Regions from separate parts of the Mesorhizobium sp. WSM4810 genome, predicted to be linked through region 2. Evidence: riboswitches for the same ligand, from Rfam matches in the RefSeq annotation. Region 2 holds a riboswitch; the other holds the start of a gene.
The links. A riboswitch is a leader RNA that binds a small molecule or an ion and turns the genes downstream of it on or off. The one in region 2 is predicted to bind thiamine pyrophosphate.
Positions count from the first base shown of each region.

Region 1: linked by a shared signal. The riboswitch ahead of thiC (phosphomethylpyrimidine synthase ThiC) and the one ahead of thiB (thiamine ABC transporter substrate binding subunit) in region 2 are both predicted to bind thiamine pyrophosphate.

Region 1 is NZ_JBVVQV010000015.1:121,375-127,101, forward strand. Features, by position in the region: gene AC0L3O_RS21530 (ABC transporter permease) at 1-85, shown strand, start outside; gene AC0L3O_RS21535 (ABC transporter ATP-binding protein) at 82-1,722, shown strand; TPP riboswitch at 1,805-1,921, shown strand; gene thiC (phosphomethylpyrimidine synthase ThiC) at 2,023-3,852, shown strand; gene thiO (glycine oxidase ThiO) at 3,849-4,850, shown strand; gene thiS (sulfur carrier protein ThiS) at 4,819-5,016, shown strand; gene AC0L3O_RS21555 (thiazole synthase) at 5,021-5,727, shown strand, end outside.
Region 2 is NZ_JBVVQV010000005.1:258,058-263,784, reverse strand. Features, by position in the region: gene thiQ (thiamine ABC transporter ATP-binding protein) at 1-452, opposite strand, end outside; gene thiP (thiamine/thiamine pyrophosphate ABC transporter permease) at 452-2,071, opposite strand; gene thiB (thiamine ABC transporter substrate binding subunit) at 2,164-3,177, opposite strand; TPP riboswitch at 3,221-3,334, opposite strand; gene AC0L3O_RS10335 (thiamine diphosphokinase) at 3,437-4,081, shown strand; gene AC0L3O_RS10330 (ABC-F family ATP-binding cassette domain-containing protein) at 4,083-5,727, shown strand, end outside.

The sequences.
Region 1 (5,727 bases), on a different contig from region 2:
CAACATCCTCTCGAACTGGGCCCGCACCGTCGCCGATCCGCAGCAACGCTGGCGCCTTCAGACATTGCGAAAAGCTGCCCGATGAGCAACGCGACCATTCTCAAGGTGGAGTGTCTGACCGTCGATTTTCTTTCGGACGATGAACCGATACGCGCCGTCGACGATGTCTCTTTCCACGTCAGCCGTGGCGAGACGCTGGTGATCCTCGGCGAAAGCGGTTCGGGTAAGAGCGTCAGCACCAGCACGGTGATGGATCTCATCGACTGTCCGCCAGGCGACATCGTGGCCGGCTCCTGCCTCTTCGATGGCGTCGAACTGTCAGGCCTCGGTGCCGAGGCGCGCCGAAGCATCAACGGCCGCAGGATTGCGATGATCTTTCAGGATCCGCTCGCCTATTTGAACCCGGTCTACACGGTGGGGCGCCAGATCGAGGAGGTCTATGAGAGCCACGGCGCAGAGAGCGGCAAGGGCGCACGCGCCAAGACGATAGAACTGCTTCGGCGCGTCGGCATTCCAGAGCCGCAAAACCGCGTCGACTTCTATCCGCATCAGTTCTCGGGCGGACAGCGCCAGCGCGTGATGATTGCCATGGCGATCGCGTTGAAACCGGACATCCTGATCGCCGATGAGCCGACGACTGCCCTGGACGTCAGCGTGCAAGCGCAGATCCTCGATCTGCTGCGCGATCTCCAGCGCGAAACCGGCATGGCGTTGATCATGATCACCCACGACCTCGAAGTCGCCGCGTCCATGGCGGACCGGATCATCGTCATGAACGGCGGCAAGGTCGTCGAGACAGGCATCGCCAAGGAGGTCTTCAGCAATCCGCAGCACCCCTATACGCGCCGCCTCATCGCCGCCCTGCCCCACGGCAACGCAGCGGAGGCGCCGAACAGGCGTTCGACGGCGATCGCCGGCGAGACGCTGCTCAAGGTGGAACATCTCACCAAGCACTATGAGCTTGCTTCCGGAGCTTTTAGCAGCAAGCGGACGTTCAAGGCGGTGGACGACATAAGCTTCGAGGTCAGGAGAGGAGAAACGCTCGGCATCGTCGGCGAGTCCGGCTCCGGCAAATCGAGCGTCGCGCGCATGCTGTTGGGGCTGAACGCGCCAAGCGCCGGCAGCGCGGTCTTTGCCGGTGAGAACATCTTCGACATGAATGGAAAGCGCCTCATGGCGTTTCGGCGCAAGGTCCAGATGGTCTTCCAGGACCCATACGGATCGATGAATCCGCGCATGCGCGTTTATTCGATCATTTCCGAGCCCTGGGTGATCCACCGCGATATCCTGCCGAAGGACAGGTGGAAGGCTCGCGTGGCAGAGCTCCTGGAACTGGTGGGGCTGCTGCCGGAGCACGCCGAGCGCTACCCGCATCAGTTTTCCGGCGGCCAGCGGCAGCGCATCGCCATTGCGCGCGCGCTTGCCAGCGAGCCGGAACTGATCGTCTGCGACGAGGCGGTTTCGGCGCTCGACGTCTCTATCCAGGCGCAGGTGATCGACCTTCTGGCCGACCTCAGGACGAGGCTCGGCCTCTCCTATATCTTCATCACCCACGACCTGCCGATCGTGCGCCATTTCGCCGACCGGATCATGGTCATGAAAGACGGAAGGATTGTCGAGGAAGGCCAAACCGCGGCGCTGTTCGGGGCGCCTCGCCACGACTATACGCAAAGCCTGCTGCAGGCGGTGCCGCAGCCCAAATGGCTAACGCAGGCTCAATAGTTCGTCCGCGCGCGCCCAGCAAGCGTTGCCGATTGATGGGCCGAATGCGCTTGACAAAATGGCGATCGCCCGCTCAATTTGACCCATTCACCAGGGGGGTCCCGGCAAGGGGCTGAGATACTGCTGGCTTTCGCGGCGCAGTGACCCGTTGAACCTGATCCAGTTCATACTGGCGTAGGGACGGTGCAAGCGCTTTGGGGGAGTCCATGCCCGAAAACCTGTAAGCAGGCAGGCAGAAGCGTCTTTTCATCCTTCCGGCACAGAACTGGGTCTCCAATGCATGAGCAAAGGAGCCTCAAAATGAATGCCATTTCCCCCGCCGTGTCGACGGGACCGCTGCCCGCCTCAAGGAAAATCCACAAACCCGGCCTGATTCACCCGCAGATCAGGGTGCCGATGCGGGAAATCGCCGTCCATCCGACGGCAGGCGAACCGCCTGTCACCGTTTACGATCCGTCCGGCCCCTATACGGACCCGACTGTCGAAACCAGCATCGAAAAGGGCCTCGCCAGGTTTCGCAATGAATGGGTGACGGTGCGCGGCGACGTCGAATTCCACGATGCCCGCAGTGTCAGGCCGGAGGACAACGGCTTTGCGTCAGGTGAGCGCCTGACGCCGGAATTTCCCGTGCGCCACCGGCCGCTAAAGGCAAAAACGGGCCAAGCGGTGACGCAGCTTGCCTATGCGCGCGCCGGGATCATCACCCCCGAAATGGAGTTCGTCGCCATTCGCGAGAATCTCGGCCGCGAGAGCTTACGCGGCGGGATGCAGCGCGACGGCAACTCTTTCGGCGCGGCGATCCCGGACTTCGTCACGCCGGAATTCGTGCGCGACGAGATAGCGCGCGGACGGGCTATCATTCCAGCCAACATCAACCACCCGGAGAGCGAGCCGATGATCATCGGCCGCAATTTCCTGGTCAAGATCAATGCCAATATCGGCAATTCAGCCGTCACCTCGTCGATGGCCGAAGAGGTCGAAAAAATGGTCTGGGCGATCCGCTGGGGGGCCGACACCGTCATGGACCTGTCGACCGGTCGCAACATCCACAACATCCGCGAATGGATCGTCCGCAATTCGCCTGTGCCGATCGGAACCGTGCCGCTCTACCAGGCGCTTGAGAAGGTCGGAGGGATCGCCGAGGACCTGACCTGGGAAATCTACCGCGATACGCTGATCGAACAGGCCGAACAGGGCGTCGACTATTTCACCATCCATGCCGGTGTGCGGCTGCACTACATCCCGCTGACGGTCGACCGGGTCACCGGCATCGTGTCGCGCGGCGGCTCCATCATGGCCAAGTGGTGCCTGCATCATCACCGCGAAAGCTTCCTCTACGAGCATTTCGAGGAAATCTGCGACATCTGCCGCGCTTACGACGTGTCGTTCTCGCTCGGCGACGGCCTTCGTCCCGGCTCGATCGCCGACGCCAACGACGCGGCGCAGTTCGCCGAACTGGAAACGCTCGGCGAGTTGACAAAGGTCGCCTGGGCCAAGGATTGCCAGGTCATGATCGAGGGGCCGGGCCATGTTCCGATGCACAAGATCAAGGAGAACATGGACAGGCAGCTCGAAGTCTGCGGCGAGGCGCCCTTCTACACGCTTGGGCCGCTGACCACCGACATCGCACCCGGCTACGACCACATCACCTCAGGCATCGGCGCGGCAATGATCGGCTGGTACGGCACGGCGATGCTCTGCTATGTCACGCCCAAGGAGCATCTCGGTCTCCCCGACCGCAACGACGTCAAAACGGGCGTCGTCACCTACAAGATAGCCGCGCACGCCGCCGATCTCGCCAAGGGTCATCCGACGGCGAAGGTCAGGGATGACGCCCTTTCCCGCGCACGCTTCGAGTTTCGTTGGGAAGACCAGTTCAACCTGTCGCTCGACCCCGAAACCGCGCGCTCCTTCCACGACGAGACTTTGCCGAAGGAGGCGCACAAGCTGGCGCATTTCTGCTCGATGTGCGGGCCGAAATTCTGCTCGATGCGCATCTCCCACGACATTCGGGCCGAGGCACAGAAAGAGGGCATGGCGGCGATGGCCGCGAAGTACCGCGAGGGCGGCAATCTTTATATGCCGGTGGACGGCGAACCGCCCATGCCGAAGATGCCGGAGCCGTCATGAGGCTGCTGGTCAAAGGGGCTGGCGTCGCCGGCCTCACCGCCGCCTTCGAACTCGCCGCCCGCGGTGCTGCGGTAACCATTGCCGAGACCCGGCATGGCCTTGGCGGCAACGCATCATGGATGGCCGGCGGCATGCTGGCGCCCTGGTGCGAGCGCGAAAGCGCCGAGCAGCCGGTGCTGGATCTCGGACGCGATGCCGCCGACTGGTGGGATGCGGTCCTGCCGGGTCATGTCACGCGGGCCGGAACGCTCGTTCTGGCAACGCCGCGGGATGCGGGCGAACTCGACCGGTTTGCAAGCCGCACGTCGGGTCATCGGCGGATCGACGAAGACGAAATCGCGCTCCTGGAACCCGATCTCGCCGACCGCTTCCGTCGCGGGCTGTTCTTCCCGGGCGAAGCCCATCTCGACCCACGCCGTGCAATGGCGGCGCTGCATGAAAAACTCGCCGGAAGCGGCGTCGAGTTCCGCTTCGGAATGGACGCCCTGCACATGACGGGATTCGACCGCGAGATCGACTGCATAGGAATGGCGTCCAGCGATGAAAGGCTTCGCGGCGTTCGCGGCGAGATGCTGATCCTGCGTACACCGGACATCTCGCTGTCGCGCCCGGTCAGGCTGCTGCACCCGCGTTTGCCGCTCTATCTGGCGCCGCGCGCCGACCATCATTTCATGGCGGGTGCAACGATGGTCGAGAGTCTGTCCACGGAGCCGGTCACGGTGCGGGCGATAATGGAACTCCTGAACGCCGCCTATTCGGTTCATCCCGCCTTCGGCGAGGCCGCGATCGTTGAGACGGGCGTCGGCATTCGCCCGGCGTTTTCCGACAACCTGCCGCGCGTCGAAGCGCATGGCAGGACCGTCGCGATCAACGGGCTCTACCGCCATGGTTTCCTTCTGGCCCCCGCCATGGCGCGTCGGGCGGCCGACCTTGTTTTCGATTCTGACAAACCGGTGGAACTTGCTGATGAAACTGACGGTCAACGGCGAAGCGCATGAGATCACCGCCGCCACCCTGGCGGAGCTTCTCGCGGCGCTCGACTACGAAGGCAACTGGCTTGCAACGGCAGTGAACAGCGAGGTTGTGCACGCGACTGAGCGGGCGCTGTTCCAGCTGAAGGACGGCGACCGGATCGAAATCCTCTCACCCATGCAAGGAGGTTAGCAACGTGATCGAGCTTTACGGAACCAAGCTTCCGTCGCGCCTGCTTCTCGGCACCGCACAGTACCCCTCGCCCGCCATTCTTGCCGATGCGGTCAAGGCATCCTGCGCGTCCGCGGTGACCGTCTCATTGCGCCGCGAAATGGCCGGCGGCAAGGGTGGCGAGAAATTCTGGTCGCTTATCCAATCGCTGCGGCTGCATGTCCTACCCAACACCGCCGGTTGTCACTCCGTCAAGGAAGCCGTCACGACCGCAAATATGGCGCGCGAGGTCTTCGGCACGAACTGGATCAAGCTCGAGGTGATCGGCAATCATGACACGCTGCAGCCTGACGTCTTCGGCTTGGTCGAGGCCGCGCGAATCTTGTGCGACGACGGCTTTGCTGTATTTCCTTACACGACGGACGATCTCGTCGTCGCCGAGCGATTGCTGGAAGCCGGATGCAGGGTGCTCATGCCCTGGTGCGCGCCGATCGGTTCTGCGCTTGGACCGGTAAATATCACCGCGCTCCGCTCGATGCGCGGCCATTTCCCGGATGTCCCGCTGATCGTGGATGCGGGCCTCGGCCGCCCATCTCACGCGGCTCTCGTGATGGAACTCGGCTTCGACGCGGTGCTCCTCAACACGGCAGTGGCCAAGGCCGCCGATCCGATCGGCATGGCGCGCGCGTTCGGCAAGGCGGTCGATGCCGGCCGTGAGGCGTATCGCTCGGG
Region 2 (5,727 bases):
ACGCGGGCGAGCGCGACGCGCTGCCGCTCGCCGCCGGAGAGTTCGCGCGGCAGGCGCCGTTGCTTGCCGGCAAGGCCGACGCGCTTGAGCGCCCCGGCGATTGCAGCGTGGTCGGCCTCGGTCAGCCTGAGCGATGGCGAGCGGCCAAGGCCGACATTTCGTTCGACCGAAAGATGGGCGAAGAGATTGTTTTCCTGGAACACCATCGACACTGGCCGCGCCGAAGGCGGTTTGCCGCCGACATCGCCGCCACCGATCAGCACGCGGCCCGATCGCGGCGTCTCGAAGCCGGCCACCAGGTTGAGCAGTGTCGATTTTCCCGAGCCGCTCGGCCCCATGATGGCGGTGATCTTCGAGGCGGCGAACTCGACATCGAATAAAAACGGCGCTTCGCCATAGCTGAACGAGACCTTTTCCAGCCGCACAGCCGTACCGTTTTCGCTGTTGAGCATCATGATTTTTCTCCCCGTCCCAGCCAGTCCGCGGCCAGGACAAGCGCGAGACAGACCAGGCCGAGCAGCAATGCCAGGCCGGCCGCGTCCATCGTGCGGTAGCTACCCATGCGGGCCAGCAAGAGATAAGGCAGCGTCTGCAGGGAGTCGCTGCCAAACAGGGCAATGACGCCGAGATCGCCGAGCGACAAAGCCATCGCGAACGCGAAACCGGTGGCGAGCGGCCGCCGCAGCGACGGCCAGTCGACCAGCCGGAAACGATTCCAGCCCGAAATGCCAAGCAGCAAACAGAGCCGCTCGTGGCGTTCGCTCGCCGCATCATAGCCGGGGCGAATGGCGCGGATGGCAAACGGCATCGCCATCACCGCATTGACGGCGACGACCATGACAGGGGCGATGGCAAAGACGTCGCTGACGGTCCGCAGGAGCAGGAACCAGCCGGCGCCGATGACGACGGGCGGCACGACGAGGACGAAGCCGGCGCCGGTATCGGTGGCGTATTCGAGCAGCGTCCTGGCGCCGACGCGACGCCTCAAGGCCAGCGCCCGGCGTGCCATGACCAGCGACAGCGACAGCGCCACTGCAAGCAGCGCCGCCAGCAAGGCGAGCACGGCGCTGGTCAGCGCCGCTTGCCGCACCGCGCTCTCGCCGGCCAGCCGGCCGAGATCGGCGCCAAAGCCTGACGTCACCGTGGCCGCCATCGGCCCGGCGACGAACAGCAAAGCGAGGATGATCAATGCTGCGTTCAGCACGGTCTCGGCGGCGCCGGCCGAAAGATAGCGGCGCGAAGCCGCCGGCAGGTTGGCGTCGCCGACGGTATTGGCGCCGAGCCGCATCAATGCCAGCACGACGACGAAGGTCAGCGCGATCTGCAGCACTGTCAGCGTCACCGCGCGGGCAGGATCGAAATCGAAACGCAGCGCCTGGTAGATGGCGACCTCCAGCGTCGTCGCACGCGGCCCGCCGCCCAGCGTGAGCACGATGGTAAAGGATGTGATGCAGAGCATGAAGACAAGCCCGGCGACGCCCGGCAGCGCCGCGCGCAGCGTCGGCCATTCAATCAGCCGGAAGGCGGGCCTGGCGCCCATGCCGAGTTGGCTCGCCAGCCGCCACTGGTCGGCCGGCACTGTCGCAAGCGCTTCGAGGAACAGCCGCGTCGCCAGCGGCAGATTGAAAAAGACATGGGCGACGAGGATGCCGGACAGGCCGTATATGCCCGGCCAGCCCTGACCGCCGATCGCGCTGAGCACGCCGGCAAAATAGCCTGCACGGCCATAGAGTGCCAGAATCCCGAGTGCTGCGACGATGGCCGGCAGCGCGAGCGGCACGGCGAAGAGCTGCAGGATCAGGCCGCGACCAAAGAAGCGCGGATGCCGCGACAGCGCCCGCGCCACGAACAGCGCTGGCACGACGGAGAGCAGTGTCGACAGCAATGCCTGCCACAACGTGAATCGGGCGACGCGGAAGAGGTAGGAATCGAAGGCCGACGCGGCGCCGGACGGATCGCGGGCGCCTTCGACGATGAGCCCGGCGAACGCGCCGCCGATCAGCAGCGCAACAGCGGCAAGCGCAATTGTGCCGGCGGTGACGCGGGGGTCGGCAGGATATCCGGTACGCATGCCGCCCTGCCTAGTTCAACGATCGTCGAAGCAGAAAATATGGCTGAGGCCGAGTTCCCGGCGCCGTAGAGTGATCATCTCTCAATCACAAGCTACTTGCTCATCACCGACAGCCATTCGTCGACCCAGGCCTTGCGATTGGCGGCGACCTCTTCGGGGCTGAAAAGCAACGTCTTGGTCGGCTTGACGAGCTTGTCGAAAGCCGGATTGAGCGGCTTCTCGGTCTTGCCGGCAGGGAACATCCAGTTGGTCTCGGGAATGACATCCTGGAATTTCGGCCCGGTCATGAAAGTCAGGAACTGTTTCGCCAACGGGTTCTTCGCACCTGATTTGGTGATGCCGGCAACCTCGATCTGCAGATACGCGCCCTCGTCGAAGGACGCTGCCTGATAGCGTTGGGTGTTTTCGGCGACCATGTGATAGGCCGGCGACGTGGTATAGGACAGCACCATCGGTGCCTCGCCCTTGGTGAACAGGCCGTAGGCCTCGCTCCAGCCCGGCGTCACGGTGAGCACCTTTGCCTTAAGCTTGGCCCAGGCTTCGGGCGCCTTGTCGCCATAAACCGACTTCACCCACAACAGCAGGCCGAGACCGGGCGTCGAGGTGCGCGGATCCTGAATGACGATCTTTTCATCGGCATTGCCCTCGACCAATTCCTTCAGGCTCTTCGGCGGCGTCTTCAGCTTTTCGGTGTCGTAGACGACGGCGAAATAACCATAGTCGAACGGCACGAAAATATCGTCGCTCCAGCCGCCCGGCACCTTGACGTCGATGACGGCACCATGCGGCGAAAACAGGCCGGTGGCCTTGGCTTCCGCCGTCAGATTGGTGTCGAGGCCGAGCACGATGTCGGCCTTGGTCGCGGCCCGTTCGAGCCCGACGCGGTTGAGCAGGGCGACGCCGTCGGCGACCGCGACGAATTCGAGAATACAGCCGCATTCGGCCTCGAACGCCTTCTTGACCGCCGGGCCTGGACCCCATTCGGCGGTGAAGCTCTCATAGGTATAGACGGTGAGTTTTTCCTGCGCGGATGCCGGCCCGGTGCCGGCGAGAACGGTCGCCGCGAGCAGCACTGCCGAAACAAGTGTGTATAAAAACGTGCGCATCGGCGCCTCCTTCGTTGGCGTTGAAGGGAATTGAGGCGTCGGGTTGTCCGAAACGTCTAATCCCTCCGCCGGTACAAACCGGATCAGGTTCAGCGGGTTGGCAGGTTGCCTCTCAGCCGGCCCGCGAAGATCGCGTCCAGCACCCCGTTAGAGCGCTTCGACACATAGGCCCGGCCCATCTGCGGCGCAAGCGGAAGTTTGCCGGGCATCCAGACCGCGGCCTTCCGTTTCGCAAGCAGGGCTGGTAAGGGCCACGCATATGAGCAAATTCACCATCCTGCTTGGCGGCGACCTTATCGGCACGCCGCTGCTCGACCGCCAGGTCGAAGGCACGCGTGTCATCGCCGCCGACGCCGGCATCAGCCATGCCCGGACTCTGCGCCTGACGCCGGAACTCTGGGTCGGCGACTTCGATTCGGTGCCGGCGGATTTGCCGGACGAGCTCGCCGCCGTGCCGCGCCAGGTGTTTCCGGCAGAAAAGGACAAGACCGACGGCGAACTGGCTATCGCCGCCGCGCTCGAACGCGGCGCGACCAGCCTCGTGCTCGCCGGCGCGTTCGGCGGCAAGCGCACCGACCACGCCTTCCTGCACCTGGCGCTCGGGGTCCGGCTGGCCGAGGCAGGGACAGAGGTGCTTTTGACCAGTGGCGCACAGGAAGGCGTGCCCTTGCTTCCCGGAAAGGCCGGCTTCGACTACGCCGACGGCACGCTGTTTTCGATTCTCGGCTTCTCCGACCTTGCCGGTCTGACCGTGACCGGCGCCAAATGGCCGCTGAACCATGTCGAGGTGGCGTTCGGCTCGTCGCTGACCATTTCCAACGAGGTCAAGGGCCGGCTCGAAGTCGCGCTGGGCAGCGGCCGCGCGCTGTTGCTCGCCCATCCATTCCCCCTACCTGAAAGCTGACATGGCGCCGCCGCTTCTCAATCTCGACGGGATAAAACTGACCTTCGGTGGCACGCCGCTGCTCGACGGGACGGAACTGACGGCGTCGGCGGGCGACAAGATCGCTCTGGTCGGCCGCAACGGCTCGGGCAAGTCGACGTTGCTGAAGATCGCTGCGGGATTGATCGAGCCGCAGGATGGCGAGGTGTTCCGCCAGCCTTCGGCAACAGTGCGCTACCTGCCGCAAATGCCCGACATGGATGGTTTCGCCAGCGTCCGCGCCTATGTCGAGGCGGGGCTCGGACCCGCCGACGATCCCTACCGCGCCACCTATCTGATGGAGCATCTCGGCCTGTCAGGCGAGGAACGGCCGAACGATCTCTCCGGCGGCGAAGCCCGCCGTGCTGCCCTGGCCCGCGTCATGGCGCCGGAGCCCGACATTCTCCTCCTCGATGAGCCGACCAACCATCTCGACCTGTCGGTCATCGAATGGCTGGAGGAGGAGCTCGCCCGCACCTCTTCGGCGCTGATCGTCATCTCGCACGACCGCCGCTTCCTCGAGCGCGTGTCGCGCGCCACCGTCTGGCTCGATCGTGGCCAGACCCGCAGGCTGGACAAGGGCTTTGGCCATTTCGAGGAATGGCGCGACACCGTTCTGGAAGAAGAAGAGCGCGAGCAGCACAAGCTTGGCCGCCAGATCGTGCGCGAGGAGCACTGGCTGCGCTATGGCGTGACGGCAAGGCGCAAGCGCAACATGCGCCGGCTCGGCGAATTGCAGACCATGCGCCAGCGCTTTCGCGGCCATCGTGGCGCCGAGGGTGCGGCGACGATGGTGGCCAGCGACGCCGCCGAATCGGGCAAGCTGGTGATCGAGGCCAGGAACATCGAGAAGAGCTTTGGCGACCTCACCGTGGTCAGGGGTTTCTCGACCCGCATCCAGCGCGGTGACCGCGTCGGCCTGGTCGGCCCGAACGGCGCCGGAAAGACGACGCTGCTGAAGATGCTGACCGGCGAATTGAAGCCGGACTCAGGCACGGTGCGACTCGGCACCAATCTGGAGATCGCCACGCTCGACCAGAAACGCGAGGCGGTCGACCCGCAAGAGACGCTGGCGCAATATCTCACCGACGGCCGCGGCGAGAACCTTGTCATCAACGGCGAGCAGCGCCACGTCGTCTCCTACATGAAGGACTTCCTGTTCAAGCCGGAACAGGCGCGCACGCCGGTGCGCGAGCTTTCGGGCGGCGAGCGGGCGCGGTTGCTGCTCGCCCGCGTGCTGGCGCGGCCGGCAAATCTTTTGGTGCTCGACGAGCCGACCAACGATCTCGACATGGAGACGCTGGAACTGCTGCAGGAACTGGTCGCCGGTTTTGCCGGCACCGTCATCCTGGTCAGCCACGACCGCGATTTCCTCGACCGCACGGTGACCAGCCTGATCGCGCCGGAAGGCGGCGGCCGCTGGATCGAATATGCCGGCGGCTATTCCGACATGCTGGCGCAGCGCGGCGGCACCAGGCTGGACGACCGCAAGGCACGGCCGAAGGCCGAGACGAGTGAAGTGGCGGCGGCAGCCAGGACCGAGGCAACTGCGCCGAAGGGCCCGGCGAAAAAACTGTCGTTCAAGCAGAAATTCGCGCTGGAATCGCTGCCCAAGAAGATCGACGCGG